DNA from 4 places in the Klebsiella sp. RIT-PI-d genome. Region 1 is predicted to be linked to each of the others. Evidence: predicted binding sites of a transcription regulator. Region 1 holds the regulator's gene; each other region holds the start of a gene.
The links. Region 1 encodes CRP, which controls carbon source genes, mostly activating them, when cyclic AMP is high. Its sites were predicted from a motif close to ATGTGANNNNNNTCACAT; they were not measured.

Region 1 (7,438 bases):
CTAAAGCACTGGGCGGCGGCTTCCCAATTAGCGCGATGCTTACCACCCATGAAATTGCCAGCGCCTTTCATGCCGGATCGCACGGCTCGACCTACGGCGGCAATCCGCTGGCCTGCGCCGTGGCAGGGGCCGCATTCGATATCATTAATACGCCTGAGGTGCTGAGCGGCGTTAATGTTAAACGTCAGCGCTTTGTTAATCACCTTCAGCAGATCAATGAAAAATACGCGCTGTTCAGCGACATTCGCGGCATGGGGCTATTAATCGGCGCTGAATTACAAACCCAGCTCAAGGGCCGCGCGCGTGATTTCCTCACTGCTGCCGCTGAAGAGGGCCTGATGGTGCTTAATGCCGGACCGGACGTGCTGCGTTTCGCCCCTTCGCTAGTGGTGGAAGAGGCCGATATTGATGAAGGCATGAAACGGTTTGCACAGGCGGTCGCTAACGTCCTCAACCGTTAGCGCGGCCGAATTTTTTGTTCAGCCAGCTTCCATGATGCGGGCGCTGACGCCATGCTACCGATGAAATAGTATGCATGGTGTTCAGATGGCCGATAATGCGCTCAAGGTGGCGCTCCATGGTGCTTAACGGTCCATGGAGCGCACCGCCGTCCGGCGCTTGCAGAATATTCACATCACCCGTGCTTCCCGGACCTTCCGATTCCAGCCGCTGCTGACAGCGCTGCAGGGCAATTTCACAGGACTGCAGATACTGTACCGCCAGATCCGGCGTCAGCATATTATGCTCCCGCGCCAGCGTGGTCATCGCATTAATGTGCTCGACGATAAACTGACTGTGGGTGACCCACAGCTTCATATCTGCCAGATACTGCGAGTTAAAGCCAGGCTCCTGCATCGCCTGATTTAATGAGTTGAACAGGGTGTTATGCGCCTGGTTTACGCGCATACGCTGATACGCGAGTGTCGGGGCCTGCGGATCGTTGCTTAAAATCAGACGCAGTGCATCCTGGTCGGCTTCCAGCGCTGCCCACGCGTTCTGACGTAACAGACCACTTTGCCACTGCGGCCATAGCCAGACCATACCGCCAAAGGCGATAAGACAGCCGAGCGCGGTATCAATCATACGCGGCAGAATAAACTGCTCGCCGTTAAGGTTAATCAGCTGAAGGGTATATACGGCCGTTACGGTGAAACCGATCGTCGCCCAGCCATAATTTTTTCGCAGGATCAGATAGCTAATCAGGGTGATCAACAGCATTGCACAAAGCGTATAACCGTCAGGCACCTTCAGGTGCAGCGTTACGCCTGCAATCACCAGCCCTACCAGCGTGCCAAGCGCACGATGAAGAATACGCACCCGCGTTGCACCATAGCCGTTTTGCGTCACGAACATGATGGTCATCAGCACCCAGTAGGGTTTAGTGAGATGTAAAACGCTGCCTGCCAGGCTGGCGATACTGAGCATCACGCTAATTCGGGCGGCGGTGCGTAAGGCAGGCGACTTGAATGAGAGGTAGCTTTTGAGCGCCGACCACAGCGGTGGACGACGCTGACGATCGGCCATCAGATCGCGCGGGTAGAGTGGGCGAAGCGTACGCAGCACGCGGGCGATGCGGCTAAAATGCCAGGTGCAAAACTGGCCGACCGGATTATCCGGATTCTGGCGGGCAATTTTTTCCAGCGCCTCAAGCTGCTTGTCCATCGTAAAACGGCCAGAGTAATGATGATAAAGGATATCATCTGCCATCACGCGTAAGCGGGCGGCAATGGTCCGGGCATTCCAGCGGATCACGGCTTCAGCATGACTCTGTTCCACCAGCTTTTGCACCTCTTCCGGCTGGTGGAGGCTAACCGAAATATGCTCCTGTAAATCCAGCGCCATCTGGAACATCCAGCGCAGACGCTTGTAGTTTTCGTGTTTTTTTTCCGACAGCATATACAGCTGCTGATAGCACTGGGTAATTAAATCCACCGTTTTCTGCTGACGTACCAACAGCGGGGGCAGCGCCTTTTCCGGCGCGGTATGCTGGGTCAACAGGCTGTATTTTGCTTCACAATAGTCTGCCAGCTGGCGATAGAGCAGACTTAATGATTCCCGCAACGGCTGTTCGCGCCATAGCCAGAACCAGAACCAGTTAAAGAGTCCATACCAGAGCGTGCCCATGGCATACAGCAGCATTGGCTGCCAGACAGGCACAGAACCGGCAAGGCTCAGGGTAAAGATGGCTGCAATTAAGGATGCCGGAAGCAGGCGGGCATGAAGCGGGCCGATTTCCGCTGTCACGCCGAGTACCATTGCCAGCGCGGTCAGCACCAGCGGCAGCGGCGCACCCTGCGCCAGCAGAAGCTGAACCGCCAGACTACTGCCCGCGAACATCGCGCCGCCGATCGTCAGCCGCTTAAAAAAGCGCTTATGCGGCGTATCAAGACCGGCAATATTACAGCAGGCGGGAACGAGGGAAAAAAGCAGGCCGTACTGAAGCTGGCCGAGCAACAGGCCGATAGCCACGGGCAAACAGAGCACCAGCGTTTGCCGAAGTGCGTAGTTTATTTCCGGGTGATAAATCAGCCTGCGCCACATAGCGATAACAGCATCGGCGCATTACTGGGAATGCGCCGCGTGTCGACTCTAGCGGGTGCCGTAAACGACGATAGTTTTACCGTGCGCGGAGATCAGGCTCTGATCTTCCAGCATTTTCAGGATACGTCCCACCGTTTCGCGAGAGCAGCCTACGATCTGGCCGATCTCCTGACGGGTGATTTTGATTTGCATACCGTCCGGGTGCGTCATGGCATCTGGCTGTTTAGCCAGGTTAAGCAGCGTCTGCGCAATACGGCCGGTCACGTCGAGGAAGGCGAGGTTGCCCACTTTTTCGGATGTCACCTGTAAACGACGCGCCATTTGTGAAGAAAGGCGCATCAGGATGTCCGGATTTACCTGGATCAGCTGACGGAATTTTTTGTAGGAGATTTCCGCAACTTCACAGGCGGTTTTTGCACGTACCCAGGCACTACGTTCCTGACCTTCTTCGAAAAGGCCCAGTTCACCGATAAAATCGCCCTGGTTGAGATAAGAAAGGATCATTTCTTTCCCTTCTTCATCCTTAATGAGCACTGCCACCGAGCCTTTGACGATGTAATACAGCGTCTCTGCTTTTTCACCCTGGTGAATTAGCGTGCTCTTTGATGGGTACTTATGAATGTGGCAATGAGACAAGAACCATTCGAGAGTCGGGTCTGTTTGTGGTTTGCCAAGCACCATGCGCGATTATCCTCTGTTATAAGCTATCTCCGGCGGCGAAAGGGTACTGCCTCCGGGTTGCAATCGTGTTTGTCCCTCAGCGAGGAAGTTGACTGTCGGTATGTTCCGCAGCCAAATCTAATTCCTTTGCATACATGCGTCAAAGTCAATGTATCACTGCGGTATCTGATCTGTTTTAACATAGCTTTTGCCGCCTGTCTCCTGGTGTCTCGCTTCAGCATGACGCAGGTCGTCTTCCGTTGCGAGAATTGTTATGTGCGCGTAATCTGTGGAGAAAATTTCAACGCTGGAGTGGATGTTATGCAAGCACGCGTCAAGTGGGTCGAGGGGTTAACGTTTTTAGGTGAGTCGGCTTCCGGGCATCAGGTGTTAATGGATGGTAACTCTGGTGATAAAGCGCCCAGCCCGATGGAAATGGTGCTGATGGCCGCAGGTGGATGTAGCGCGATCGATGTGGTGTCTATCCTGCAAAAAGGGCGTCAGGACGTCACAAATTGCGAGGTTAAACTGACCTCTGAGCGCCGGGAAGAAGCGCCGCGTCTGTTCACGCATATCAATTTGCATTTTATCGTCACGGGTAACGATCTGAAAGATGCGGCCGTCTCGCGCGCCGTCGATCTCTCTGCCGAGAAATATTGTTCTGTAGCGCTTATGCTGGGTAAAGCCGTCAATATCACCCATTCATACGAAGTGATTGCCGCATAATAATCTTGCCCGATAAGCCTTTGCTGTCGGGCACTTGCGCACCTTTTACTCAATTGTCTTACCTTCCATCAGACGCTGAACCAGCGGCAGCATGATCAGCTCCATTGCCAGGCCCATTTTCCCGCCCGGCACCACTAATGTATTAATGTGAGAAATAAACGAACCCTGAAGCATGGCCAGCAACCAGGGATAGTCGATCCCTTCCAGATTACGAAAGTGAATAACCACGAAACTTTCGTCCAGCGAGGGAATGCTTTTTGCCGCAAATGGGTTGGAGGTGTCGACGGTGGGTACGCGCTGGAAGTTAATATGGGTCCGGGAAAATTGGGGGGTAATAAAATTAATATAGTCATCCATTGAGCGAACCACGGAGTCCATGACGGCTTCGCGTGAATGGCCGCGCTCGCCGGTGTCGCGAATTAATTTTTGTATCCACTCCAGGTTCACAATCGGCACTACGCCAACCAGTAAATCGACATGACGCGCGACGTCATGCTGGGGGGTGACAACGCCGCCGTGCAAACCTTCGTAAAATAATACGTCGGTCGGCTCCGGCAGCGGTTGCCAGGGGGTAAACGTTCCTGGCACCTGATCCCACGGTACGGCTTCATCGTACGTATGCAAATATTTGCGCGCCTGACCGGTTCCCGACTGTCCATATTCAATAAATGTCTGCTCCAGCAGATTGAAGTCATTCGCCTCCGGGCCAAAATAGCTGATATGCCGTCCGGCATCCCGGGCTTTGCGAATGGCCATGTCCATTTCCGGGCGAGTATAGCGATGAAAGCTATCGCCTTCGACTTCCGCTGCATGCAGATTAAGCTGGGCAAAAATCTTGCGAAACGCGAGACTGGTCGTCGTGGTCCCCGCGCCGCTGGACCCTGTTACCGCAATCACTGGATGTTTGGCAGACATAGCAACTCCCTGAAGAATCAGTAAATTAGCCGCGGAACTGCGTGCGAGGCATGATATTGACCGTCTCATGCAGTTCTGACCACACCAGTACGGCTTCGCCTGTCTGGAGCTGGTGTTTAACGTCGGCGACTTTTTGCTCAAGTGAACGCTCATGTTCACCATAATCAGTACCTTCACGCAAGACAAAGCTTTCGATCAGGCTATAGAGAGTATCTGGGTCGAGATCCTGCCAGGGAATAATCACCTTAAGCTCCGAGGTATGTAGTTAGCCAGTCGGGTATGCGTTTTTCCAGCCACATTTCCGGATGTCGCAGCGTACCGCCCACGAATCCGACATGACCACCGTGTTCGGTGAGCTGATACTCGACCTGCGGCGGTAGCGTGCCTGGCTCAGGAATAACGTGATGATCCATAAACGGATCATCTTTAGCATGAATGATAAGCGTCGGTTTAGCTATCTGACTGAGCAACGGCATCGCGCTGCACTTACGATAATAGTCGATAGCGTCGGTAAAGCCGTGAATGCGCGCCGTAATTAAATCGTCAAACTCGCGCAAACGTCGTACCTGCTTTAATTGTGCCAGCTCGATTGGCAGAGTGCCGGGAAAGGCTTTCAGCTTGCGCGTTGCATTGCCCTTCAGCAGATTAAGCAAATAGCGCTGATACACCCGGGAGAAGCCTTTTTCCATATGATAACTACAGGCTTCCAGTACAAAAGGAGCAGAGACGATAGCGGCGGCATTCAGCGGTGCGTTATCGCCTTCTTTGGCCAGCAGGCAGGCGAGCATATTCCCCCCCAGCGAGTAGCCAACCGCCGCAGTGGGCGCATTGCCAAATTCGCGCTTCAGCCAGTGTAAAAACCAGGTACCGTCTTCAGTTTCACCTGAGTGATAAATGCGGTTAAGCCGATTCGGCTCGCCGCTACAGCCGCGAAAATGCATGACCACCCCAAGCCAGCCACGGGCTTTTGCAGCATGGATCAGACCATGTGCGTAAGGACTGTGCAGGCTGCCTTCAAGCCCGTGAAAAACCACCAGCCTGGGTTTATGCCTGGCCTGATGGGGATCTTCGCTCCACGCCAGATCGATAAAATCACCATCCGGCAGATCCAGGCGCTGCCAGACCGGCGTAAATTGAACCCGACGGCGCAGCAGGCGCGGCAGCATGGTTTGCAGATGGGGATTCCGCGCCCCGGGCATGGGGCGAAAAAAATGCGAATCGTGGTGCCCGACAGGCGATTGTTCAGATGAAATGTGAGCCATGACTGAGGATAAATTAAGAAAGTTGCGCCGTAATATAACCTGTAATCATGATTACAGTTTATTCATTTAAGGGGCGATTCCTTGCTCGGCCAGCAGATTACGCGAAAAAAGATGAATATCCACGCCGGGCTTGCGTCGCCATAGCCGGGCTTTACGCGCGCCGGTCGCGATGCTCTCGCCGGTTTCTTCCAGCATTCCCGATGCTTCAATACGCCGGATCAGACTTTTGCGCTGGATCGGTTGCCCAAGAATAATTTCTGTTGCCTCCTGGAGTTGCGCATGAGTAAAGACCTCAGGCAAGCAGTAAACCGGCAGCAACGAATATTTGGTTTTTTGACGCAGGCGATGCAGGGCAATCTGCACAATGTTGGCATGATCAAACGCCAGTGCATAATCAGTAAGCCGCTGCACCGGAAGCCATTTAGCTTCGCTGACGCTGTCGATATGCGGTGCGCAGTCCACCCACGATATCAGTGCAAACCAGCCGATCGTCAGACTCCAGCCGCGCGGATCGCGATCCGGGCCGGAAAACGTTTGCAGCTCCTCCAGCCAGGAAGGCGATACGCCGGTCTTTTCGGTAAGTTTGCGCAGCGCGGTATCGCGGGTAGAGCCATCGTGCTTCAGGTCAATGAAGCCGCCCGGCAGTCCCCAGCGTCCCTGATGTGGCTGACTGGCACGCTCTACCAGCAATACGCAAAGTTCGCCCTGATGTAGCGTAAACAGTACGCTATCCACAGTCACCAGCGGCGATGGAAAACGGCTGGCATCGTAGTTTTTCAGATATTCCGCTTCTGTCGTCATTAACTGTCGCCACTCTCAGTTACAGGGGACTCTAGTTTACCAGTCCGGCTGTGCACAAAAAACACGCTTTTTTTATTTTCAATATCAGCCAGTTATCGCTATTTTATGATTTTGGTTAAAAAATAGCTTGTACTATTTGTGTCTTAGAGACATTATTAAATTGTCTTAGGGACAATAACTGGCTGAGAGGGCAAAGAAATGGCAATGAGATTGCAGTTATTTATCGATAATCAGGACGTTGCTTTAACCACCGGCGTTTTTCCTGATGGCGCGGTCTGGCTGAAAGTCACGGGTGAATTGCCTGCCAGCGCCCATTTAATGCGTATTCGCGCCGCAGCCCTGTGCGACATGAATGATTTTATGTTGCTGGCTCAGTTAGTTGATGCTGTACGCCATACTACCGATGTTCTGGTTAGCCATCTTGAACTTCCCTGGCTGCCGTGGGCGCGTCAGGATCGCCATATGGTGGCCGGCGACAGCTTCGCATTGAAAGTTTTTGCCCGGCAACTCAATCTGCTCGGGTTCGATAAAGT
Region 2 (7,438 bases), on a different contig from region 1:
GGAAACCATACCGATAGCCACAAAGATCAGCAGGATATTTTGCCCAAAGAAGGTCACCAGCAGGATGACAAAGAACATAAACGGAAACGAGTTGAGGATTTCCAGCAGACGCATCATAACGGAGTCAATTTTTCCGCCCAGATAACCAGAAAGCGATCCATATAGCGTGCCGACAATCACGGCGACCAGAGCGGCAGCAATGCCGACCATCAGCGAGATACGCCCGCCGATTGCCACGCGTACCAGCAGATCGCGTCCGGAGGAATCGGTACCAAAATAGTGCCCTGAAGCCATATCCGGAGCCGCCGACATCATCTCCCAGTCAGTATCAAAATAGGTAAACGGTGATAATAACGGTGCCAGAATGACAAACAGGGCAATCACGATCAGCATAATCAGGCTGGCAACCGCTGCACGGTTATGCACGAAACGACGTCGCGCATCCTGCCAGAGACTACGTCCTTCAACGTCGAGCTTTTCACTGAAGTTTTCCAGCGCCTCGCTGTTTTTCTTACTTAACATCATGGCGAGCTCCAGCGTCAGTAACGGATTTTCGGGTCGATAACGGCATACAGCACGTCGACAACCGCATTAAACAAAATGGTCAGCGCACCTACCAGAATCGTCAGGCTCAATACCAGTGAGTAGTCACGGTTCAGCGCACCGTTTACGAAAAGTTGACCAATACCCGGCAAACCATAAATAGTTTCAATGACCATTGAACCTGTGATGATGCCGACGAAGGCCGGACCCATATATGATAATACCGGTAGCAGTGCAGGTTTCAGGGCGTGGCGAAGAATAATACGTCGCATTGGTAACCCTTTTGCCTTTGCTGTGCGGATAAAGTTGGAATGCAGCACCTCAATCATTGAACCACGGGTAATACGTGCAATGCTGGCAATATAGGCTAATGACAGCGCGACCATCGGCAGGATCATATAAATGAGCGCCCCTCCGTTCCAGCCACCGCCCGGCAACCATTTGAGGGTGATGGAAAAGATCATGACCAATAAAGGAGCCACCACAAAGCTCGGGATAACCACCCCGGTCATTGCTATTCCCATCACCGAGTAATCCCACTTCGTATTTTGCTTCAGGGCAGCAATAACACCCGCTGAAACGCCAAATATGACGGCGAGTAAAAATGCAGCAGCACCGAGTTTAGCCGAGACGGGAAAGCTGGCGGCAACTAAATCGTTTACAGAATAATCTTTGTACTTAAAAGAAGGTCCAAAATCACCGTGCGCAAGCTGCTTCAGATAATTGAAGTACTGCGTAGAGATAGGATCGTTCAGATGATATTTCGCTTCAATATTCGCCATGACTTCAGGCGGCAGCGTACGTTCTCCGGTAAAAGGACTTCCCGGAGCGAGGCGCATCATAAAGAAAGAGATTGTAATAAGAATAAATAGCGTCGGAATCGCTTCCAGACAGCGACGTAGAATAAATTTCAACATTGCCCATACCTTCTGGCGTGTGCCTTTGTAGTACGATGAAATAAGACACTGCGGGGCAGATACCTGCTGCCCCGCGTATTGCCATTAATGCTTAATGATGTACATATCTTTCGTGTACAAGTCGTCCATTGGATCTTTACCAGAGTATCCCCCCACCCATGGTTTCACCAGGCGGGCATTCACATAGTAATAGACCGGAACGATGGCGCTGTCTTTGCCTAACTGCTGCTCAGCTTTATCATACAGTTCGGTACGCTTAGCTTCGTCAGTGGCTTTAACGGCATCGGCCATGATGCTGTCAAAGGCCGGGCTTTTATAATGCGCGGTGTTCATTGAGCTGGTGGACAGCATGGTATTAAGGAAAGAAGTCGGTTCGTTATAGTCTGCGCACCAGCCGGCACGCGCGACATCATAGGTACCCTGATGACGAGTATCGAGGAACGTTTTCCATTCCTGATTGACCAGTTTAACGTTTACGCCAAGATTTTTCTTCCAGATAGACGCCGCGGCAATCGCCAGTTTCTTATGCAGGTCTGAAGTATTGTACAGCAGGTTAAATGTCAGCGGCTTATCTGCGGTATAGCCTGCCTCGGCCAGCAATTTCTTCGCTTCTTCATTACGCTTTTCCTGAGTCCAGGTAAACCATTCCGGTTTAGTCAGCTTCGCGCCATCGGTGTACGGTGGGGTATATCCGAACGCTGGCAGGTCACCCTGTGCTTTCACTTTATTAGTGATGATATCGCGGTCGAGGCCCAGCTTCAGCGCGGTACGAACACGAGCGTCGGTAAACGGCGCTTTCTGGTTATTGATTTCGTAATAATAGGTACACAGATACGGATCAACATGTACTTCCTGCGGGATCTCTTTTTTCAGCTTCTGGAAAAGCTCGATCGGCAAATTGTTATAGGTCATGTCGATTTCGCCGCTGCGATAGCGGTTAACATCGGTCACTTCCGAAGAGATAGGCAGATAGGTAACCTGATTAATGGCTGTTTTCGCATTATTCCAGTAGTGAGTATTACGCTCCATTACAATGCGTTCGTTGACGACCCAGTCTTTTAGCTTATATGCGCCGTTAGAAACGATGTTAGCGGGCTGAGTCCATTTCTCACCAAACTTGTCAATTGCACCTTTATTAACGGGCGACATTGCCGGGTTAACCAGCAGCTTGTAAAAATAAGGTACCGGCTCACTGAGCGTAACTTCCAGGGTATTTGCATCAATAGCCTTGACACCCAGCTCAGACGGTTTTTTCTTACCTTCAACGATTTCATCAACGTTCAGGATATGACCGTACTGCGGATAACTTGCATAGGGGGATGCAGTATTAGGATCGACCAGACGCTGCCAGCTGTATACGAAATCCTGGGCGGTGACAGGCTCGCCATTTGACCATTTAGCATCTTTACGTAAATGGAAGGTCCAGACTTTGAAATCTTTGTTGTCCCAGCTTTCTGCCACGCCCGCAACCGGGTGACCGTCAACAGGAGATGTTACCAGCAGTCCCTCAAACAGATCGCGGCTAACGTTAGCTTCGGGAACACCTTCAATTTTATTGGGATCCAGCGACTGAGGCTCTGCGCCATTATTACGGATCATGGTCTGCTTTTCAGCCAGAGTGACGCCCGCCGGGATATCGGCAGCCAGTGCAACGTTTCCTGCAATAAGCGCTGCCAGGATACCCGCCGCGACCAGACTTTTCTTTGTGATGATGGACATTGTGTTGATACTCCAATAATTATAATGACTGACCACTGGCCAGCTTCTTCAGTTCCCGTGAGGGTTCCCGGTCAATGCAGGAGCTTTTAGCGACTGCCGGGCTGCTTTTTTGTTGCTATCACCGACTTATTTATTACGGTTGGCTCTGACGGCAACCTTACGTCGATTCTTTAATATGTCTCCCCTGTCGAGACATATTGCGTTCCAGCATGAGATAATCTATTTGAAAATAATTCTCATCTACGCAGTTCTGTTGCAAATTAACTGGCCGGAAAGTATCAAATGCCTCCGCATGCTGCCAATATAATTTGCAAATATGTTAACTAATTCTCTTTTATTCCTTCGCCCCTTGGGCCAGACAGGGCCTTGCTGGCGGCAAATTCGATAAAAAATGGCTGCATTTCAACATCATCGCATCATGCATCTCACCGGAATGTAACGTAATGGTATTATTTGTAGTATTTTGCAAAACATTAACATTTGGTTACTATTTAGCACATCTGACTGTAAGAATGCTAAAATTACTAATAACATTTCAATAATCCCGTAGCAAGCCCAAGAGTATAATGTGAGAAAAATAACAGCATGCCTGCTGATATTATATACAGCAGAATAGCGAGCCTAATTCTAAGGCGTTGATCTATAATGGAGTTGTCTATCAACGGATTTTATTATGAATGCGTGTAATTTCAGCTTCAAATATCTGCTTTGCTAATAATGGCGCAAACAAAAGCGGTTTCGTTTGCGCGAGAGGAGGTAAAGAAGGGACTAATGAACGAGGCCTGGAAAAATGCTCTTGATGCCAGTGACAATAAATTCGATACCCAGCGCCATTAATAACAACCCCATGATACGCGTAATGACGTTTATTCCGGTCTGACCCAACATTCTGACCAACCACGGGGCCATGCGGAAAACGCTCCAGCAGCAGAACGCAAACAGCGCGATCGCCACTGAAAATCCGAGAAGGTGAATCAGGTTATGGTATCGGGTGCCCCATACAATTGTTGAGCTGATAGCACCCGGCCCCGCCATCAAAGGCAATGCCAGAGGAACAACCCCCACGCTTTCACGAATAGCCGTCTCTGACTTTTCCTGTTTGTTTTGTTTATCTTCGCCTAACTTGCCGCTGATCATCGACATGGCAATAGTGACCACCAGGATGCCGCCGGCAATGCGAAATGAATCAATTGAAATGCCGAATAGCTGAAGAATACTGTCGCCAAGAAAGAGTGAGGTCCAGAGAATAATCGCCACAGACACGTTGGCAGTCATGTTGGTTTTATTTCGTGCGACAGCTGTCTGATAGCTGGTCATACTAATGAAAACCGGCATGATCCCGATGGGGTTAACCAGGGCGAAAAGGCCAATGAAGAACTTGAAGTAAATAGGGAAATCGAAAAGCGACTGGCTCACGGTTGGCTCCGCACCTTCATCAAAAGTGGTCGTTGACGAAACGTCATTATAGATTCGCGCTGAAGATACGCTTTTTAGCAATACACTTCACCACAAATCTGACAAAAAACCTGACATTACACGTTGTTATATATTTGTATTGATTATGATAATGTGAATTTTACACTCATTAAAAACACTTAACATTTGATACTAACTGGTTAAAACATGGTGCTGAAAGGTGTCAGCTTTGCTTAAACTTGATGTAGATCACGTATTTCATACTCAGAAGTGAGTAACCTTGTCTACACCGTAAGGTAGCAAAAATTAAAGCAAGGTAGTGCGTAGAGTAAAGTGAAGCTGTTTTAGTAAATCAGTAAATCAAGTGTAAGAAATCCGTTGTTTTGTAAGTACTTACGCAAGCAGTGTCTGGTCTGTCTATACTGACTAATTAGGCCAGTGATTTACTAAAAAAGTTTAACATTATCAGGAGACCATTATGGCTGTTACTAATGTCGCTGAACTTAACGCACTCGTAGAGCGTGTAAAAAAAGCCCAGCGTGAATATGCCAGTTTCACTCAAGAGCAAGTCGATAAGATTTTCCGCGCTGCCGCTCTGGCCGCTGCCGATGCTCGAATTCCTCTTGCTAAAATGGCCGTTGCCGAATCCGGTATGGGTATCGTAGAAGACAAAGTTATTAAAAACCACTTTGCTTCCGAGTATATCTACAACGCCTATAAAGATGAAAAAACCTGTGGTGTGCTGTCTGAAGATGACACTTTCGGTACGATCACTATCGCTGAACCCATTGGTATCATCTGCGGTATTGTTCCCACCACCAACCCAACATCAACCGCAATCTTCAAATCGCTGATCAGCCTCAAAACGCGTAACGCCATTATTTTCTCTCCACATCCGCGTGCTAAAGATGCGACGAATAAAGCCGCTGATATTGTGCTGCAGGCTGCTATTGCCGCAGGTGCGCCGAAAGATCTGATTGGCTGGATCGACCAACCGTCTGTTGAACTCTCTAACGCATTAATGCACCATCCTGACATTAACCTGATCCTTGCGACCGGCGGTCCGGGTATGGTTAAAGCCGCATACAGCTCGGGCAAACCAGCTATCGGTGTGGGTGCAGGTAACACTCCAGTTGTTATTGATGAAACCGCAGATATTAAACGTGCTGTTGCCTCTATCCTGATGTCCAAAACCTTCGATAACGGCGTAATCTGTGCGTCTGAACAGTCTGTTATCGTTGTTGACTCAGTCTATGATGCGGTGCGTGAACGTTTCGCCAGCCACGGCGCTTACATGCTCCAGGGCAGCGAACTGAAAGCCGTTCAGGATATTATCCTGAAAAATGGCGCGCTGAACGCCGCTATCGTCGGTCAACCAGCCTACAAAATTGCTGAACTGGCTGGCTTTAGCGTTCCTGCCAGCACCAAAATTCTGGTAGGTGAAGTAACGGTTGTTGACGAAAGCGAACCGTTTGCTCACGAAAAACTGTCACCATCACTGGCTATGTATCGTGCGAAAGACTTCGACGATGCGGTTGTCAAAGCCGAAAAACTGGTGGCGATGGGCGGTATCGGTCACACCTCTTGCCTCTATACCGATCAGGATAACCAACCTGAGCGCGTACAGAAGTTCGGTGCTGAAATGAAAACCGCGCGTATTCTGATTAACACCCCTGCTTCTCAGGGTGGTATCGGTGACCTGTATAACTTTAAGCTTGCGCCTTCCCTGACTCTGGGTTGTGGTTCATGGGGTGGTAACTCCATCTCTGAGAACGTTGGTCCGAAACATCTGATCAACAAGAAAACCGTTGCTAAGCGAGCTGAGAACATGTTGTGGCATAAACTTCCGAAATCTATCTACTTCCGTCGTGGCTCACTGCCAATCGCCCTGGACGAAGTGATTACTGATGGTCACAAACGTGCGATGATTGTGACCGACCGCTTCCTGTTTAATAATGGTTATGCTGACCAGATCACTTCCGTATTGAAAGCAGCCGGCGTTGAAACTGAAGTCTTCTTTGAAGTTGAAGCTGACCCAACTCTGACTGTAGTTCGTAAAGGCGCTGAACTGGCTAACTCCTTTAAACCAGACGTGATTATCGCACTGGGCGGCGGCTCCCCGATGGATGCAGCCAAAATCATGTGGGTCATGTACGAGCATCCGGAAACTCACTTCGAAGAACTGGCGCTGCGCTTTATGGACATCCGTAAACGTATCTACAAGTTCCCGAAAATGGGCGTAAAAGCGAAAATGATCGCTGTTACCACAACATCCGGTACCGGTTCTGAAGTTACCCCGTTTGCGGTAGTAACAGATGATGCAACTGGTCAAAAATATCCGCTGGCGGACTACGCATTAACGCCAGATATGGCGATTGTCGACGCTAACCTCGTCATGGATATGCCGAAATCACTGTGCGCATTTGGTGGTCTGGATGCCGTAACTCACGCTCTGGAAGCTTACGTTTCGGTTCTGGCGTCTGAGTTCTCTGACGGTCAGGCTCTGCAGGCACTTAAACTGCTGAAAGAAAACCTGCCCGCGTCTTACCATGAAGGTTCTAAAAACCCGGTTGCGCGTGAACGTGTTCATAGTGCAGCTACTATCGCTGGTATTGCGTTTGCGAACGCCTTCCTCGGTGTGTGTCACTCAATGGCGCATAAACTGGGCTCACAGTTCCACATTCCGCACGGTCTGGCAAACGCCCTGTTGATCAGCAACGTTATTCGTTATAACGCGAACGACAATCCGACTAAACAGACTGCATTCAGCCAGTACGACCGCCCTCAGGCTCGTCGTCGCTATGCTGAAATCGCCGATCACCTGGGCCTGAGCGCACCTGGTG
Region 3 (7,438 bases), on a different contig from region 1:
AAAGATCGCGGCTGCGGTATCGTTTATATCTCCCATAAAATGGAAGAGATATTCCAGTTGTGTGATGAAATTACTATTCTGCGCGATGGTCAGTGGATTGCCACTCAGCCTCTGGAAGGGCTGGATATGGACAAGATCATCGCCATGATGGTTGGACGTTCGCTCAACCAGCGCTTTCCGAACCGTGAGAATATACCCGGAGAGGTTATTCTTGAAGTTCGCAATCTGACTTCCCTGCGTCAGCCTTCTATCCGCGATGTCTCTTTTGATTTACATAAAGGCGAAATTCTCGGGATTGCCGGTCTGGTCGGGGCGAAGCGTACTGATATTGTGGAAACGCTTTTTGGTATCCGTGAAAAATCAGCCGGCACAATCAACCTGCACGGTAAAAAGATTAATAACCACAGTGCTAACGAGGCTATTAATCACGGTTTTGCCCTGGTGACCGAAGAAAGACGTTCAACCGGTATTTATGCTTATCTGGATATTGGGTTTAACTCACTTATTTCGAATATTCAAAATTACAAAAATAAGGTCGGGCTGCTGGATAACTCACGCATGAAAAGTGATACCCAGTGGGTTATCGACGCCATGCGCGTTAAAACACCGGGACACCGGACGCAGATTGGCTCGCTTTCTGGCGGCAACCAGCAAAAAGTGGTCATTGGTCGCTGGCTATTAACACAGCCGGAAATCCTGATGCTTGATGAACCTACTCGTGGCATCGACGTGGGGGCGAAGTTCGAAATCTATCAGTTGATTGCGGAACTGGCTAAAAAAGGCAAAGGGATCATTATTATCTCCTCTGAAATGCCTGAACTGCTGGGGATCACTGACCGTATCCTGGTAATGAGCAATGGTCTTGTTTCCGGAATTGTTGACACTAAAACCACAACGCAAAACGAAATTCTCCGTCTTGCGTCTTTGCACCTTTAAGATCAGGGGCTCCTCATGAGTGCGTTAAATAAAAAAAGCTTTCTCACGTACCTGAAAGAGGGCGGTATTTACGTCGTTCTTTTAGTCTTATTGGCCATTATTATTTTCCAGGATCCGACGTTCTTAAGTCTGCTGAACCTGAGTAATATTCTGACGCAGTCATCCGTGCGTATTATTATCGCGCTGGGCGTGGCAGGACTGATTGTTACCCAGGGTACAGACCTCTCCGCAGGTCGTCAGGTCGGTCTGGCTGCGGTAGTCGCTGCAACGTTGTTACAATCGATGGAAAATGCCAACAAAGTCTTCCCGGAAATGGCGACCATGCCGATTTTCGTGGTGATCCTGATTGTTTGTGCGATTGGCGCGGTTATCGGTCTGGTCAACGGTATTATCATCGCTTATCTGAACGTAACGCCGTTTATTACCACTCTCGGCACGATGATCATCGTTTACGGTATCAACTCCCTGTATTACGATTTTGTCGGCGCATCACCGATTTCCGGTTTTGACAGTGGCTTCTCAACCTTCACCCAGGGGTTTGTGGCGCTGGGCAGTTTCCGCCTCTCTTACATTACCTTCTATGCGCTGATTGCCGTAGCCTTTGTCTGGATCCTGTGGAACAAAACCCGCTTTGGTAAAAACATTTTTGCGATTGGCGGCAACCCGGAAGCGGCGAAAGTGTCCGGTGTTAACGTGGCGCTGAACCTGCTAATGATTTATGCGCTTTCCGGCGTGTTCTACGCATTTGGCGGTTTGCTGGAGGCCGGGCGTATCGGTTCGGCTACCAATAACCTCGGCTTTATGTATGAACTGGATGCTATCGCGGCCTGCGTAGTGGGTGGCGTGTCGTTCAGCGGCGGGGTGGGAACGGTCTTCGGCGTGGTTACCGGTGTGATCATCTTCACCGTCATTAACTATGGTTTGACCTATATCGGCGTTAACCCGTACTGGCAGTACATCATCAAAGGCGGCATTATTATCTTTGCCGTGGCGCTGGATTCCCTGAAATACGCGCGTAAAAAATAAGACACCTCAAACGCCCGGCAGATTGTCGGGCGTTTTTATTATTCATGACGACGTTCTTGTCTTCGGCTGTAGTTCAAGCAGTTGTTCTGGTGTTACCGCCGGATAATCCTGCGTGTCTTCCGGGATGTCATGACGGGAAGGGATCGGGATCAGCGGGCCTAAGAAACGAGGCTCTCGCTTAAAGAGATAGAGATCGGCCAGCGCGCTGAAACGGGCGCCAAACTCACGTACGCGAACATTCCACATATCTTTTGGTGAAGGCACGGCGTAACACTGCGCCTGGATCCCCATATGCAGGGCAATGAACAGCGCCCGCTCGCAGTGAAAACGCTGGGTAATGATGATGAAATCGTTGGTATCAAACACTTTTCGGGTGCGGACAATCGAGTCCAGCGTGCGAAAACCAGCGTAATCGAGCACGATATCCGCCGGATCGACACCGGCTGCAATCAGGTCTTTACGCATGGTGACGGGTTCATTATAGCTTTGGAGCGCGTTATCGCCGCTGAGCAGTAAATAATTCACTTTCCCACTGTTGTAAGCGTTAAGCGCCCCCTGAATACGGTAGCGGTAATACTGATTGATAACGCCAGTGCGGTAATATTTTGCGGTGCCGAGGACCACGCCAACCTGTCGCCAGGGCAGATCCTGCAACTCGTCATATATATAAGGGGAGGTTTTCCAGCTCATCCACCGATCCAGACCCAGCACGGTTAACAGCAGTAAGCCAATCAGGACTAACAGACTGTATAACAAGCGCTTTAACATGGACCCGGACCCGGCGATGGCGAAAATTTTATTCAGGCTACTTTACCCGTGCGGCAAGCGCAAGAAACAGACGCTCAACTGAGGGGATTTTCATCAATGCGGACCCGCAGGCCCGCATTATGCGTCAGGCAAGGATTACGCGTTCAACGTTCTGACAGCCCAGCGCGTTTAGCGTGGCGCGCGTGGCATCCCACTGAATGAGCGCAGCATCGGCGCTTTCAGCAAGGATGGCCCGCTGGATATCTGCATACTCATAGCCGTTCAGACTAAGCAGGTTAAGTGCGCCTTGCAGCGGTGGCAGAGAAGGGTTAAACGCCGCGTTTTCAGCATAGCTTCCGGCAAATACGCGGCCATCCCGGCATTCAAGAGCCACCCCGGACGGCGCATTGCTGTACGGTGCATGACTGCGGTTGGCAGCGCGAACCGCGGCCTGCGTCAGGGCATCACCTTCGGGGCGAAAACCGTGATCCTCTTCGTCCATCAGCAGGGTTTTGATCTCCAGATCTTTAGGACCAAAGGCATCAGGCAAATAGTGACCCAGCGTATGCACTGCCCGACCCGGCAGATGAATAGCAATGTCGAGTCCGCTATTCAGCTCATTCATAAACTGACGGCAGTGGCCGCACGGCGTGTAATTTACCGTAATGGCCTTCAACGATTTCTCGCCGCGCAGCCAGGCGTGAGTAATGGCGCTTTGTTCAGCATGCACGGTTTGTTGCATTGTCGCGCCGTGAAATTCCATATTGGCGCCAAAGTACCAGGTGCCGCTAACGCCGCGGGAAATCGCGCCGACGTTAAAATTCGACAGATCGGCACGCGCACAGGCAGCCGCGAGGGGCAGGAGCGCGAAGGCCAGCTCGTCTTCGTCCATTCCCGTCACATTTAGCAATGACGAGACCTGCCCGGCGCTCAGCATGGCGGGAAAATGCGCATCTTCCAGTAGAGGTGCCAGCGCCGATTGCATCTTACCCGGAAGCTGCGGTAAAGCAGATTGAAAACGTGGATGCATGGAATTGCCTCATAACAATGTAATGGGATCGTAGTTTACGGGGCGTCACCCGATTTGTAACGTGATCTACATCTCATTATCTGTGCAACTTATGCAATGAAAATGAAATTTGCGCGATGTATCGCAAATTTTAGCCCATAACCGCCAGAATGAGCGGGAACAAAAAGGGCGCAATCAATGATGTCATGATCCCGCAAATCACCAGAGCCAGGGAGCTAAACGCGCCTTCCTGATAATCGAGCTCGGCGCAGCGCGCCGTACCCAGAGCGTGCGAGGCGGTTCCCATCGCCAGCCCCCGGGCGGCTTTAGTGCGGATCCCCATGATATTCAGTAAGGTATGACCGAATACCGCGCCGAGAATACCGACGAAAATAACGCACACGGCGCTAATCGCAGGGATGCCGCCGATACTGCCGCCAACCGCCATTGCAATCGGCGTGGTTACCGATTTTGGCAGCACCGATGCGGCTATTTCCGGTGTCGCGCCCATTAATAGTGCGACGCTGGTGCCGGTGACCATCGCCACTACGCTACCCACAAAACAGATCGTAATAATGGATTTCCAGCGAGCGCGGATTTGATGCAGTTGTTCATACAGCGGATATGCCAGCGCTACCACCGCCGGCTGCAACAAATCGTTCAGGATTTTGCTGCCGCTGAAATAGTGATCGTAGGGAATACCGGTTAACAGCAGAAATGGAATAATGACTACCATGGCGACCAGTAAGGGGTTGAGCAGCGGCATTTTGAAGCGGGCAGCGAGTTTACGGGCCGCAAAAAAGACCGCCAGCGTCAACGGTAGCGACCACCAGATATAGGTCATCATTTTTTAGCCTCCTCCTGGCCGACGACTTTACGTTCGCCATGGATCAGATGTGAACTCCAGCTCACTACCAGAAACACCACCAGGGTACTGATTGCACACGAGACGAAAACCGGGCCAAACTGGGCGCGCAGCACGTCAACATATTGCATTACGCCAACGCCGATAGGCACGAACAGCAGTGCCATATAGCGAATAAGCACATAGCAGCCCGGATTGACCCATTTGGCGGGTAGAATTTGCAGGGCCAGTAAAACAAACAGGATCAACATACCGATAATGCTGCCGGGAATGGTGATTGGCAGCAGCGAGGCGAGGTAGATCCCGGCATATAAACAGGCGTAAATCAGGACAAATGCGCGCAGGTATTGCCAGATGATATTCAGTGTTTTGCTCATGGTCTCAATCCTTACGAAAACGCATTCATCATACAATTAAACTCAAAAGTGTGCTACCGATCACACCATGAATTCGAAGCATACCTGAGATAGAGAGAGGGAACATTAGGCAAATGCACTTATTGCAGCGTGAACGCGGCTGGCGCTTTTAACTATGGCGCGGAGAGGCTAACATAGCGCCTCTTTTTTGACGGGTAAAGATATGCGTGTACTGCTCGCACCGATGGAAGGTGTGCTCGATTCGCTGGTGCGAGGGCTGCTGACTGAGGTTAATGATTACGACTTATGCATCACCGAATTTTTGCGGGTTGTCGATCAGCTATTGCCGGTGAAATCGTTCTATAAACTTTGCCCCGAGTTACATCATCAGAGCCGCACGGCTTCAGGCACCTTAGTGCGTATTCAGCTACTGGGGCAGTATCCTCAATGGCTGGCAGAAAATGCGGCCCGCGCCGTTGAGCTGGGGTCGTACGGCGTTGATCTGAACTGCGGCTGTCCGTCAAAGGCGGTCAACGGCAGCGGTGGCGGGGCCACATTATTAAAAGATCCGGAGCTTATTTATCAGGGCGCTAAAGCAATGCGTGAAGCCGTGCCTGCCCATTTACCGGTGACGGTAAAAGTAAGGCTTGGCTGGGACAGCGGCGCGCGCCAGTTTGAAATTGCCGATGCCGTTCAGCAGGCCGGCGCGACCGAGCTTGCGGTGCACGGGCGGACAAAAGAAGACGGATATAAAGCAGAGCGCATAAACTGGCAGGCGATTGGCGAAATTCGTCGACGACTGACTATTCCGGTGATTGCTAATGGCGAAATCTGGGACTGGCAAAGTGCGCAGGCCTGTATGCAAACTACCGGCTGCGATGCCGTCATGATAGGGCGTGGTGCACTGAACATTCCAAATCTGAGTCGGGTGATTAAGTACAATGAGCCGCGTATGCCGTGGCCTGACGTAGTAGAGTTATTACGCAAATATTCGCGTCTTGAAAAGCAGGACGATACCGGTTTGTACCATGTGGCACGCATTAAACAGTGGTTGGGGTATTTACGTAAAGAATATGACGAGGCGCTGGAGCTGTTCACCGCCATCCGTACTTTTCAGGATTCAGCATCCATTGCACGGGTGATTGACGGCGGATCCTGAAAAACTATCGCCCTCGCGAGGGAGGGCGATAATCATCAGAAAATCATCTTAAACACCCCGGTTACTACCAACAACCCAATCAAAAAAATAATCAAAACAGCCCATAGTAAAATTTTCATCGCGCATTCCCTCTTTGTTGTATTCACAACGAGTATAGGAAAGCACCCTGAAATTTTCCTCCCTGAAGCCTGTTTTTATTCATTAATTTCGTTATGAATCATTTGTCTGATGAATAATTTTCCGGCTGTTTCCTGTTATTACAGGGTGTGTATTGCCACGCGTTACTAAACAAAACTGTCGCACGTCACGTAATCTCGCCCCTCTCTTTTACCTCGCAAAAATAACTATGAACCGTCTTCTGACTTTGACTGCCATGTCAGCGTTGCCGCTGGTTTTCTCTCTGACGGGCTGCGCGCCTTCCCATGACGTTAACCCATCGCTTAAACCGCAGGCACCCGCGGCTTCGGTGAGCACAACATTACCCGCGGCCCTGCAAAACGGATGGCCGCAAAGCCAGTGGTGGCAGCACTATCACGATCCGCAGCTAAGCGCGCTGATTGCCCGTGCGCTTAAGCATGCCCCCGATCTGAGCGTGGCCCGCCAGCGCATTGCCCTGGCGGAGGCGCAGGCTAAAATGGCCGCCGCCGCCGACGGCCCGGCGGTGAACTTTTCATCTGACGTTGAGCGGCAAAAAATGTCAGCCGAAGGTCTGATGGGGCCTTTTGCCCTTACCGACCCGGCAGCCGGAACCACCGGGCCGTGGTATACCAATGGGACTTTCGGCTTAACTGCGGGCTGGGATCTGGACTTATGGGGTAAAAACCGCGCGCAAGTAGAAGGGCGAATCGGCCGGGTGCGCGCACGCAATGCTGAGCTACAGCAGGCGCAACAGCTCCTCGCCAGCAGCGTGGCCCGTCTTTACTGGGAGTGGCAAACGGAAGCCGCCATTAAAACAGTACTCACGACCATCGAGCAGCAGCAGGAGGCTATTGTTGCTGTCGATCGCGCACTCTATCAACAAGGCATTACCTCATCGGTTGAAGGTGCTGAAACCGACATTAACGCCAGCAAAACGCAGCAGAAACTGGCTGACGTCGCGGGTGAGATGAAAATGATTGAAGCCCGGCTGATGGCGCTGACGGATGAGCAGTCCTCATCGCTTGCGCTGCATAACGTGCCGCTGCCTGAGGTTCAGGCGAAGATGCCTGCCACCCTCGGCTATGAATTGCTGGCGCGTCGACCGGATCTCCAGGCCGCTCACTGGTATATCGAAGCGTCACTAAAAGAGGTTGATGCTGCCAAAGCGGCGTTTTATCCGGACGTCAACCTGATGGCCTTCT
Region 4 (7,438 bases), on a different contig from region 1:
CCTGCACAATCTGCGCGCGTAAATCTTCACCAATTTCCTGGTAAGGTTTCTTTTCCGGCGGAACGAGGGCCTTCTCCACACTATCACCTGTACATACGTTGAAGTTGACGTCCGGTGACGCCCGGACGTGGACAAGTTTACCAAATTTCGCGCCGGTTCGGCGGTTTTCACCTGAAAACGAGGCTACTTATCTTCATCATCGAGGGTCAGCGTTAGCTGACGATCCTCACGTAACTGGTGAAACCACGACGCCGATTTTTTGGCACGCCGGGCGCGGTTGTTTTGCAGATCGATTTCAATCAGTCCGTAGCGATTCTTAAATGCATTCATCGGTGAGACGTTATCGGTAAAGGCCCACAGCATATAACCCTGACAGTTCGCGCCGTCTTCACGAGCCCGCAGCGTCTGATAAAGATGCTCGCTGATAAAGCGGATACGATAATCATCTTCAATAGTTCCTTCAGCATTGCGAAACTGCGCTTCGTTTTCCACGCCCATCCCGCTTTCCGCGATAAACCACGGAATGTTGCGGTACTCCTGTTTAATACGCATCGCCATGTCATAAACGATCTGCGGATAAATCTCCCAGCCGCGCGACGTATTCATGCATCGTCCCGGCAGATCAAACGGTTCGTAATACCAGGCCGGATGAAAAGGCGTTTCCGGATGCCACGCGCGGGACGGTGCTTTTACCCGATGCGGATAGTAAAGATTGATGCCCAGTTCATCTACCGTATTGTCGCGAATGATCGCCAGCTCATCGGCCGTGTAATCCCACGCCACCTCATGTTTTGCCAGCAGCGTAAACAGCTCGGCCGGGTATTCGCCATGCACCATCGGGTCGAGGAATACCCGATTATAAAACAGATCGTAAACGTCAGCGGCACGGACATCGTGCGCTGCTTTAGAACGTGGGTAGGTCACTTCCGGATTGAGAATACAGCCCACCGTACCGTGATAGCCCTTTTCACGGAACAGCTTCACCACTTTTGCCGTGGCCAGCGTTTTATGGTGATTCCACTGCATCCAGGTGGAGGTATTCTGCTCATACGGCCAGCGCAGCGCATCGAGATAAACCCGCGTCTGGACCACAATCGGCTCGTTAAAGGTAAACCAGCGCGTAACTTTATGATGATAACGTTCGAAGACTTTTTGCGCGTACAGCAGATATAATTCAACAACTTTTTTTGACGCCCAGCCGCCGTAAGTTTCCAGCAGATAGCCCGGCAGCTCATAGTGCTCAAGACAGATCATCGGCTCTATGCCGTGGCGCTGCATCTCATCAAATAGCTGGTCATAATAGTCAGCGTACGTTTCATCAACTGTTGCAGTTTCATAATCGGTCAAAAAACGCGACCAGTTGATTGAGGTACGATAGTGGGTCAGGCCTGCGGCCTTCATCAGCGCAACATCTTCACGAAAGCGATTGATAAAATCGGTGGCCACTGCCGGGCCGTAGCCGTTATGCCAGACGTGACGATCGTTTTTGTACCAGAGATCGGGCCATGAATCCTGGCCCACTTTCTTGCCGCTCCAGCCCTCGGTCTGCCAGGCGGAGGCCGCAGCCCCCAGAATAAAATCCGTCGGAATAGCTAACGTTTTTAGACTCATAAGTTCCTCATTTTTTGGCGGCCTGCTGCTCGCTCAGTAACTGCGCCTGGTCAGCACGACGGGAAGCAATTTTGACGAACGGCAGATAAATAATGACCGCCGTAATGATGCAAATCAGTTGGGTAACAACCGCGCCCATTGAACCGGCGGTGGAAAGCCAGGCGTTGATCAGCGGCGGCGTGGTCCACGGCACCATCACCACGGCTTTACCGGCAAACCCGGTGACCGTTGCGAAATAGCCGATCGAGCCGGTAACCAGCGGCGTAATAATAAACGGGATCGCCAGGATCGGGTTCAGCATGATCGGCATCCCGAAAATAACCGGCTCATTAATGTTAAACAGCCCCGGCCCAATCGACAGCTTGGCGATCTCACGCATCTCTTTACGCTTTGTGGCAATCATTACCGCAATCAGCAGACCAATTGTCAGCCCGGAACCGCCAATGCTCATATATACATCCCAGAACGGCATAGTGATGATATTAGGCACCTCTTTGCCCTGCTCAAAAGCGCTCATGTTGACGGTGATAGCCCCCAGCAGCAGCGGCTCACGGATCGGCTTGATCATCTGGTTGCCGTGAATGCCAATCACCCAAAACAGCTGCGCGACAAACATTAACAGCAGAATACCCGGCAGACTTTGCATTACCCGCTCAAGCGGCTGCTGCACCACCTGATAAACCGCGTCGTACAGGTACATGCCGGTGGTTTGATGAAACACAAACCCGAAAGTAGCGATAACCGTAGTCGTGATGATCGCCGGGATCAGCGCGGAAAACGAAGCGGAAACGTTCGGCGGCACGGTGTCCGGCATTTTGATCTTCAGTCCCGGCCGCCCCTCCAGCCAGCAGTAAATTTCTACCGACAGAATGGCGATAAACATACCGAGGAACAGGCTGCGGGTATCCGAGAACTGGCGCAGCAGCACGTCTTTCACTTCGCGCATTTGCCCGTCAACCATCATTTCGACGGTGGTAGGCGTGACGCAAATAAAGCAGATCACCGCCAGCAGGCCGGGAAACAGCGTCTTGATCCCGTTGATCCTGCCCAGCTCAATGCCGATTAAAAACACCGCACCGATATTCAGAAAATTGAGCGTCGCGTAGTTGATGGCGCTGGTGATCGGTTTGAGCGTCGCCAGAAATGACAGCGACTGGAAGCTGGCCAGCCCATTTTTGGGGTCGAGAACCATGTTCGAAATCAGCACTGAAAATGCCCCGACAATAATGACCGGCATCAGCGTGATGAAGGAGGATTTGATCGCCATGATATAGCGATAACTGTTGAATTTTGTCGCAAAACTGCCCAGCGAGTCGATCATTTTTTCCTGAAATGCCATGAAGTATTACCTCAGAATTTTAGGGACTTGTTATCGAAATGGGGACAGCTTGCGCCCATTTGGCATACCAAAAATAGCCATGTCGCGACAAAACTTCTGTGATTAACCTCTCATGACGACGATCGGCATCCCAGAATGGTTAAAAATTTGTTATTGGCATACCACATTGCATTATGGGCAGCAATTGCCGCTTTTAAGCAATGCTATTGCGAATTTTCTCTAAGGATAATTGGTTATAAATCAGTGTTTTTCGTTGTTAGACAGGCCGCATGACGGCTCTTATCGTTCGTCATTATTTGTCAGTTTTTCTGCATTTATCCGATGAGGGAACTCTTTTGACCACGCTACTTACATCGTTATCAACAAAACCTACCGGCTTTGCGCTGGCCCTGCGCATTGCCCTCTTCGGCAGCATGGTCGCCTTCTCTACTGTCGCCAGTGCAGACGACGTATTAAAAGAGGGTATTACGCCTGCGACCGATGCCAGCCAGGTTCCGGCGGCGGCGAAGCTGCGTAAAGATACCGTGGTCGCCGGGATCTCGGAGCCGCAGGGCATTTTTAATCCGTACTTCTTCGTTAACGGCTGGGATGAGAACGTAACCAATGTGATCTTCTCGCGCCTGATTGACTGGGATAGCCACGGTAAGCTGGTACCGGGCCTGGCGGAAAGCTGGACGGTCAGCCCGGATGGCAAGGTCTATACCATCAAGTTGCGCCCGAACCTGACCTTTAGCGACGGCTCGCCGCTGACCGCTGACGATGTGGCGTTTACCCTGACAGTATTGTCCGATCCCAAATATGATGGTGATACTGATATCACGCTCGCCAATATTGCCGGCGGCGCAGAATATAAGGCCGGCAAAGCGGACAGCGTTAGCGGCCTGAAAGTGATTGATCCGCAGACCATTGAAGTGACGACGACCCAGCCAGGCGCGACCACACTGTCGAAAATCGGCGGCCCGGTATTGTCTAAAGCCTATTACGGTAAGAATTATCAGCGTGGCAATCTCGATTATCTGCGCACGCTGCACGGCAAACCGCTGGGTAACGGGCCGTATGTTTATGATAAATATATTCCGGGTCAGGAGATCCGTTTCCACGCCAATACTCATTACTATCGCGGCACGCCGCCGACGCCGCGCTTTATCTATCGCGTTACCAATCCGTCTACCAACTTCCAGCTGTTTCAGACCGGTGAAACGGATTACGATGCATTCACGTCCCGCCCGGATGACATTGAACAACTTAAGCTCCTGGGCTTCGCCAATATCAATCTGTACGGCTCCAGTGATTACAGCCAGGTAGAATTTAACGTCCGTCGTCCGGCGCTGAAAGAGGCCAAAGTGCGTCAGGCCCTGATTTATGGTCTGGATCGCCAGAAGTTAATTGATGTGGTGTATCAGGGTTACGGCACCGTGGCCATTGAGCCGATCGCGCCGATTTCCTGGGCGTATAACCCGGAAGGCGTAAACCCCTATAAATACGATCCGGCGCAGGCGAAAAAACTGCTGGATGAAGCAGGCTGGAAGCCGGGTGCGGATGGGATTCGCGTGAAGGATGGCAAACGTCTTGAATTGACGCTGCTGGTGAGTAAGAAAGTACTCAACGACGCGCTGATCCCGATTGCGAAAGAGAACTGGCAGCAAATTGGCGTGCTGTTAAAACCGCAGGTGGTGGATTTCAACGCCCTGATGGCGCAGCGTAAATCAGGTAATTACGATCTGGCATCGTTTAGCACCAGCACGCTTAACGATCCGCACGATGGCGTGTGGGATTTCTACAGCACCGAAGCTAAAGAGTCGGGCTATAACAATCCCGAGGTCGATAAGCTAATTAACGAAGGTAACGCCACGCTCGATATAGAGAAACGTAAGCCAATTTACCATCAGCTCTACAAAGTGCTGGCGGAAGATCCGCCGGTTATTCTGCTCGGCAACCGGAAAATTCTTTCCGCCAGCAGCGCCCGCGTGACCGGTTTCGCGCCGGATATCTACAACGGCCTGACCGGCAGCCTGCCGAATGTAAAAATCGTCAAGTAATGCTGTCACCGTCGCCGCTGCCCTTTCGGGCGGCGGCCGTGAGAAAACCATGAGAAATTTTATTCTGCGGCGCCTGCTGCAAACGCTGCCGATGCTGCTGCTGGCCTCATTGATCATCTTTATGCTGTTCGCCAAAACCCCCGGCGATTTTATTGACGGCAATATTACGCTGACCGCCGCGCGCGCCGCCGAGCTTAAAGCAATTTACGGCCTCGATCAGCCTCTGTTCAGCCGCTATCTGCACTGGCTGGGCCAGCTGGCGCAGGGGGATTTGGGCTTTTCTTTGCAGTATCAAATTCCGGTTAGCCAGTTACTGAATCAGTACATCTGGAACTCATTTCTGCTGGCAAGCGTGGCGCTGGTGTTCTACTGGGGCATTGGTCTGACCGTAGGTATTGTTTCGGCTCTCAGGCCCAATTCCTTGTTCGATCATCTGGTCAGCGTTGCGGTATTTGCCGCCATGTCTTTTCCCACCTTCTTTCTCTGCCTGCTGCTGATTAAATGGTTCGCGGTCGATCTGCACTGGCTGCCGGTCGGCGGAATGACCAATACCGGTAGCGATGACAGCGGCTGGGCGTGGATGATGCAGGTTGCCGCCCATTTACTTCTTCCGGTCCTCGCGCTGGTGATGCTCCAGGCCGGCAGTCTGACGCGCTATTTCCGCGCCAGTATGCTGGATGTGGTCAAGATGGATTTTATCCGCACCGCCCGCGCCAAAGGGCTGCGTGAACGCACGGTCATTTTTAAACACGCGCTGCGCAATGCGTTACTGCCGATTATCACCCTGCTCGGTTTCGAACTGCCGGGGCTGTTTTCCGGGGCCATTATTACCGAGAAAGTGTTTAACTGGCCGGGAGCCGGACATATTCATATCGATTCTCTGGCGGCGCGTGATTACCCGGTGCTGATGGGCTTTACGCTTTTTCTGGCGGTCTTAACCATTCTTGGCAATCTGCTTGCCGACATACTTTACGCGTGGGCCGACCCGCGTATCCGGGTGAGGTCGTAATGCTCAGTTCGCTGTTTTCTACTCAACGCCGCCTGCGTAAAGCAGAGATCCCGGTGCTGGCGCAGGTTACCCCCTCCCCCTGGCGTCAGGCCTGGCGCAGGTTGCGTCACAATCCTTTGGCGATGTTGTGCCTGTTCATGCTGATTGTTATGGCGGTATGGTGCGTACTGGGTCCGCTCTGGTCGCCGTGGAAAGATGATGCCACCGATGTGCTGATGATCAATAAACCGCCGGGTGCAGCGCACTGGCTCGGCACGGATTTTCTTGGCCGGGATGTCTATACCCGCCTGCTGCTGGCCGGGCGGATTTCGCTGATTATTGGTCTGCTGACCATGCTGATGTCGGTCGCGCTTGGCTATTTACTTGGCGCGGTATCTGGCTATGCCGGCGGTGTCATCGATAAACTGATAATGCGACTGGCAGATTTAGTGATGACGATCCCCAGCCTGCCGCTATTGATTGTCGCCGGGGCCATGCTCTCAGAACTCGATTTCTCATCCGATTCGCGCATTTATATGGTGATTGTCATGCTCAGTCTGCTGGAGTGGCCGAAGCTGGCCCGGCTGGTGCGCGGACAGATCCTTTCCCTGCGCGAGCGCGATTTTATGCTGGCGACGCAGGTACTCGGTCTGTCGGCGCGGCGAAGACTGTTTGGTCATCTGCTGCCAAACACCATCCCGATCCTGGTGGTGATGGCCACCATGGCAGTGGCGAATGCCATCCTTAGCGAATCGGCGCTCAGCTATCTGGGGCTGGGCGTTGTCCCTCCGACGCCCTCATGGGGAAATATGATGGATGCAGCCAACAGCCTGATCGACTTTCAGCGCCGTCCGTGGCTGTGGATGCCGCCGGGAATTGCCATTTTTATCACCGTGATCGCCATTAACGTACTGGGTGACGGCCTGCGCGATGCGCTGGATCCCAAAATGAAACGGAGTCTGAAATGAGCGAGCCGTTAGTCACCTTCGACCGTCTGTCTATCTCATTTGCTGGCGAACAGGGCCGGGTACGGGCGGTACAGGATGTCTCCTTCACTATTGATGCCGGACAAACTGTCGGCGTGGTCGGTGAATCAGGCTGCGGTAAAAGCGTGACCGCCATGGCGCTGATGGGGCTATTACCCGCGCAGGCGGCACGTCTGGACAGCGGAGCGATCCGCTTTCAGAACCGCGATCTTTTGCGTCTGAAAGCCAGCAGCATGGCCGATTTACGCGGCAATGCGCTGGCGATGATTTTTCAGGAGCCCATGAGCGCGCTGAATCCGGTGCTGACGATAGGCGATCAACTGTGTGAACCGCTGATCCGCCACCGCGGTGAATCGCCAAAAGTCGCCTGGCAGCAGGCGATTGCGCAGCTCGATGGCGTAGGGTTGGCCCGCCCGGAAAGTCTGATGAACAGCTATCCGCACCAGCTTTCCGGCGGAATGCTACAGCGGGTAAT

Region 2: AC791_RS12805 (YchE family NAAT transporter) is a predicted target of CRP. The motif match lies at 4,833-4,850, and genes of this name have one in related genera.
Region 3: cdd (cytidine deaminase) is a predicted target of CRP. The motif match lies at 3,799-3,816, and genes of this name have one in related genera.
Region 4: AC791_RS01100 (PTS sugar transporter subunit IIC) is a predicted target of CRP. The motif match lies at 3,047-3,064, and genes of this name have one in related genera.

The regions. Positions count from the first base shown of each region.
Region 1 is NZ_LGIT01000004.1:22,772-30,209, reverse strand. Features, by position in the region: gene argD (bifunctional acetylornithine/succinyldiaminopimelate transaminase) at 1-461, shown strand, start outside; gene AC791_RS03450 (YccS/YhfK family putative transporter) at 451-2,541, opposite strand; gene crp (cAMP-activated global transcriptional regulator CRP) at 2,590-3,222, opposite strand; gene AC791_RS03440 (OsmC family protein) at 3,523-3,927, shown strand; gene AC791_RS03435 (phosphoribulokinase) at 3,973-4,842, opposite strand; gene AC791_RS03430 (YheU family protein) at 4,868-5,086, opposite strand; gene AC791_RS03425 (hydrolase) at 5,088-6,104, opposite strand; gene AC791_RS03420 (NUDIX hydrolase) at 6,171-6,905, opposite strand; gene prs (ribose-phosphate diphosphokinase) at 7,104-7,438, shown strand, end outside.
Region 2 is NZ_LGIT01000009.1:1,357,114-1,364,551, forward strand. Features, by position in the region: gene oppC (oligopeptide ABC transporter permease OppC) at 1-525, opposite strand, end outside; gene oppB (oligopeptide ABC transporter permease OppB) at 540-1,460, opposite strand; gene oppA (oligopeptide ABC transporter substrate-binding protein OppA) at 1,545-3,179, opposite strand; gene AC791_RS12805 (YchE family NAAT transporter) at 3,948-4,595, opposite strand; gene adhE (bifunctional acetaldehyde-CoA/alcohol dehydrogenase) at 5,074-7,438, shown strand, end outside.
Region 3 is NZ_LGIT01000009.1:1,865,144-1,872,581, reverse strand. Features, by position in the region: gene mglA (galactose/methyl galactoside ABC transporter ATP-binding protein MglA) at 1-936, shown strand, start outside; gene mglC (galactose/methyl galactoside ABC transporter permease MglC) at 952-1,962, shown strand; gene sanA (outer membrane permeability protein SanA) at 2,005-2,730, opposite strand; gene cdd (cytidine deaminase) at 2,855-3,739, opposite strand; gene AC791_RS15105 (CidB/LrgB family autolysis modulator) at 3,870-4,565, opposite strand; gene AC791_RS15100 (CidA/LrgA family protein) at 4,562-4,960, opposite strand; gene dusC (tRNA dihydrouridine(16) synthase DusC) at 5,163-6,098, shown strand; gene yohP (small membrane protein YohP) at 6,134-6,217, opposite strand; gene mdtQ (multidrug resistance outer membrane protein MdtQ) at 6,445-7,438, shown strand, end outside.
Region 4 is NZ_LGIT01000003.1:142,458-149,895, forward strand. Features, by position in the region: gene AC791_RS01090 (GntR family transcriptional regulator) at 1-79, opposite strand, end outside; gene AC791_RS01095 (glycoside hydrolase family 1 protein) at 184-1,611, opposite strand; gene AC791_RS01100 (PTS sugar transporter subunit IIC) at 1,619-2,950, opposite strand; gene AC791_RS01105 (ABC transporter substrate-binding protein) at 3,364-4,989, shown strand; gene AC791_RS01110 (ABC transporter permease) at 5,039-5,998, shown strand; gene opp4C (oligopeptide ABC transporter permease) at 5,998-6,945, shown strand; gene AC791_RS01120 (ABC transporter ATP-binding protein) at 6,942-7,438, shown strand, end outside.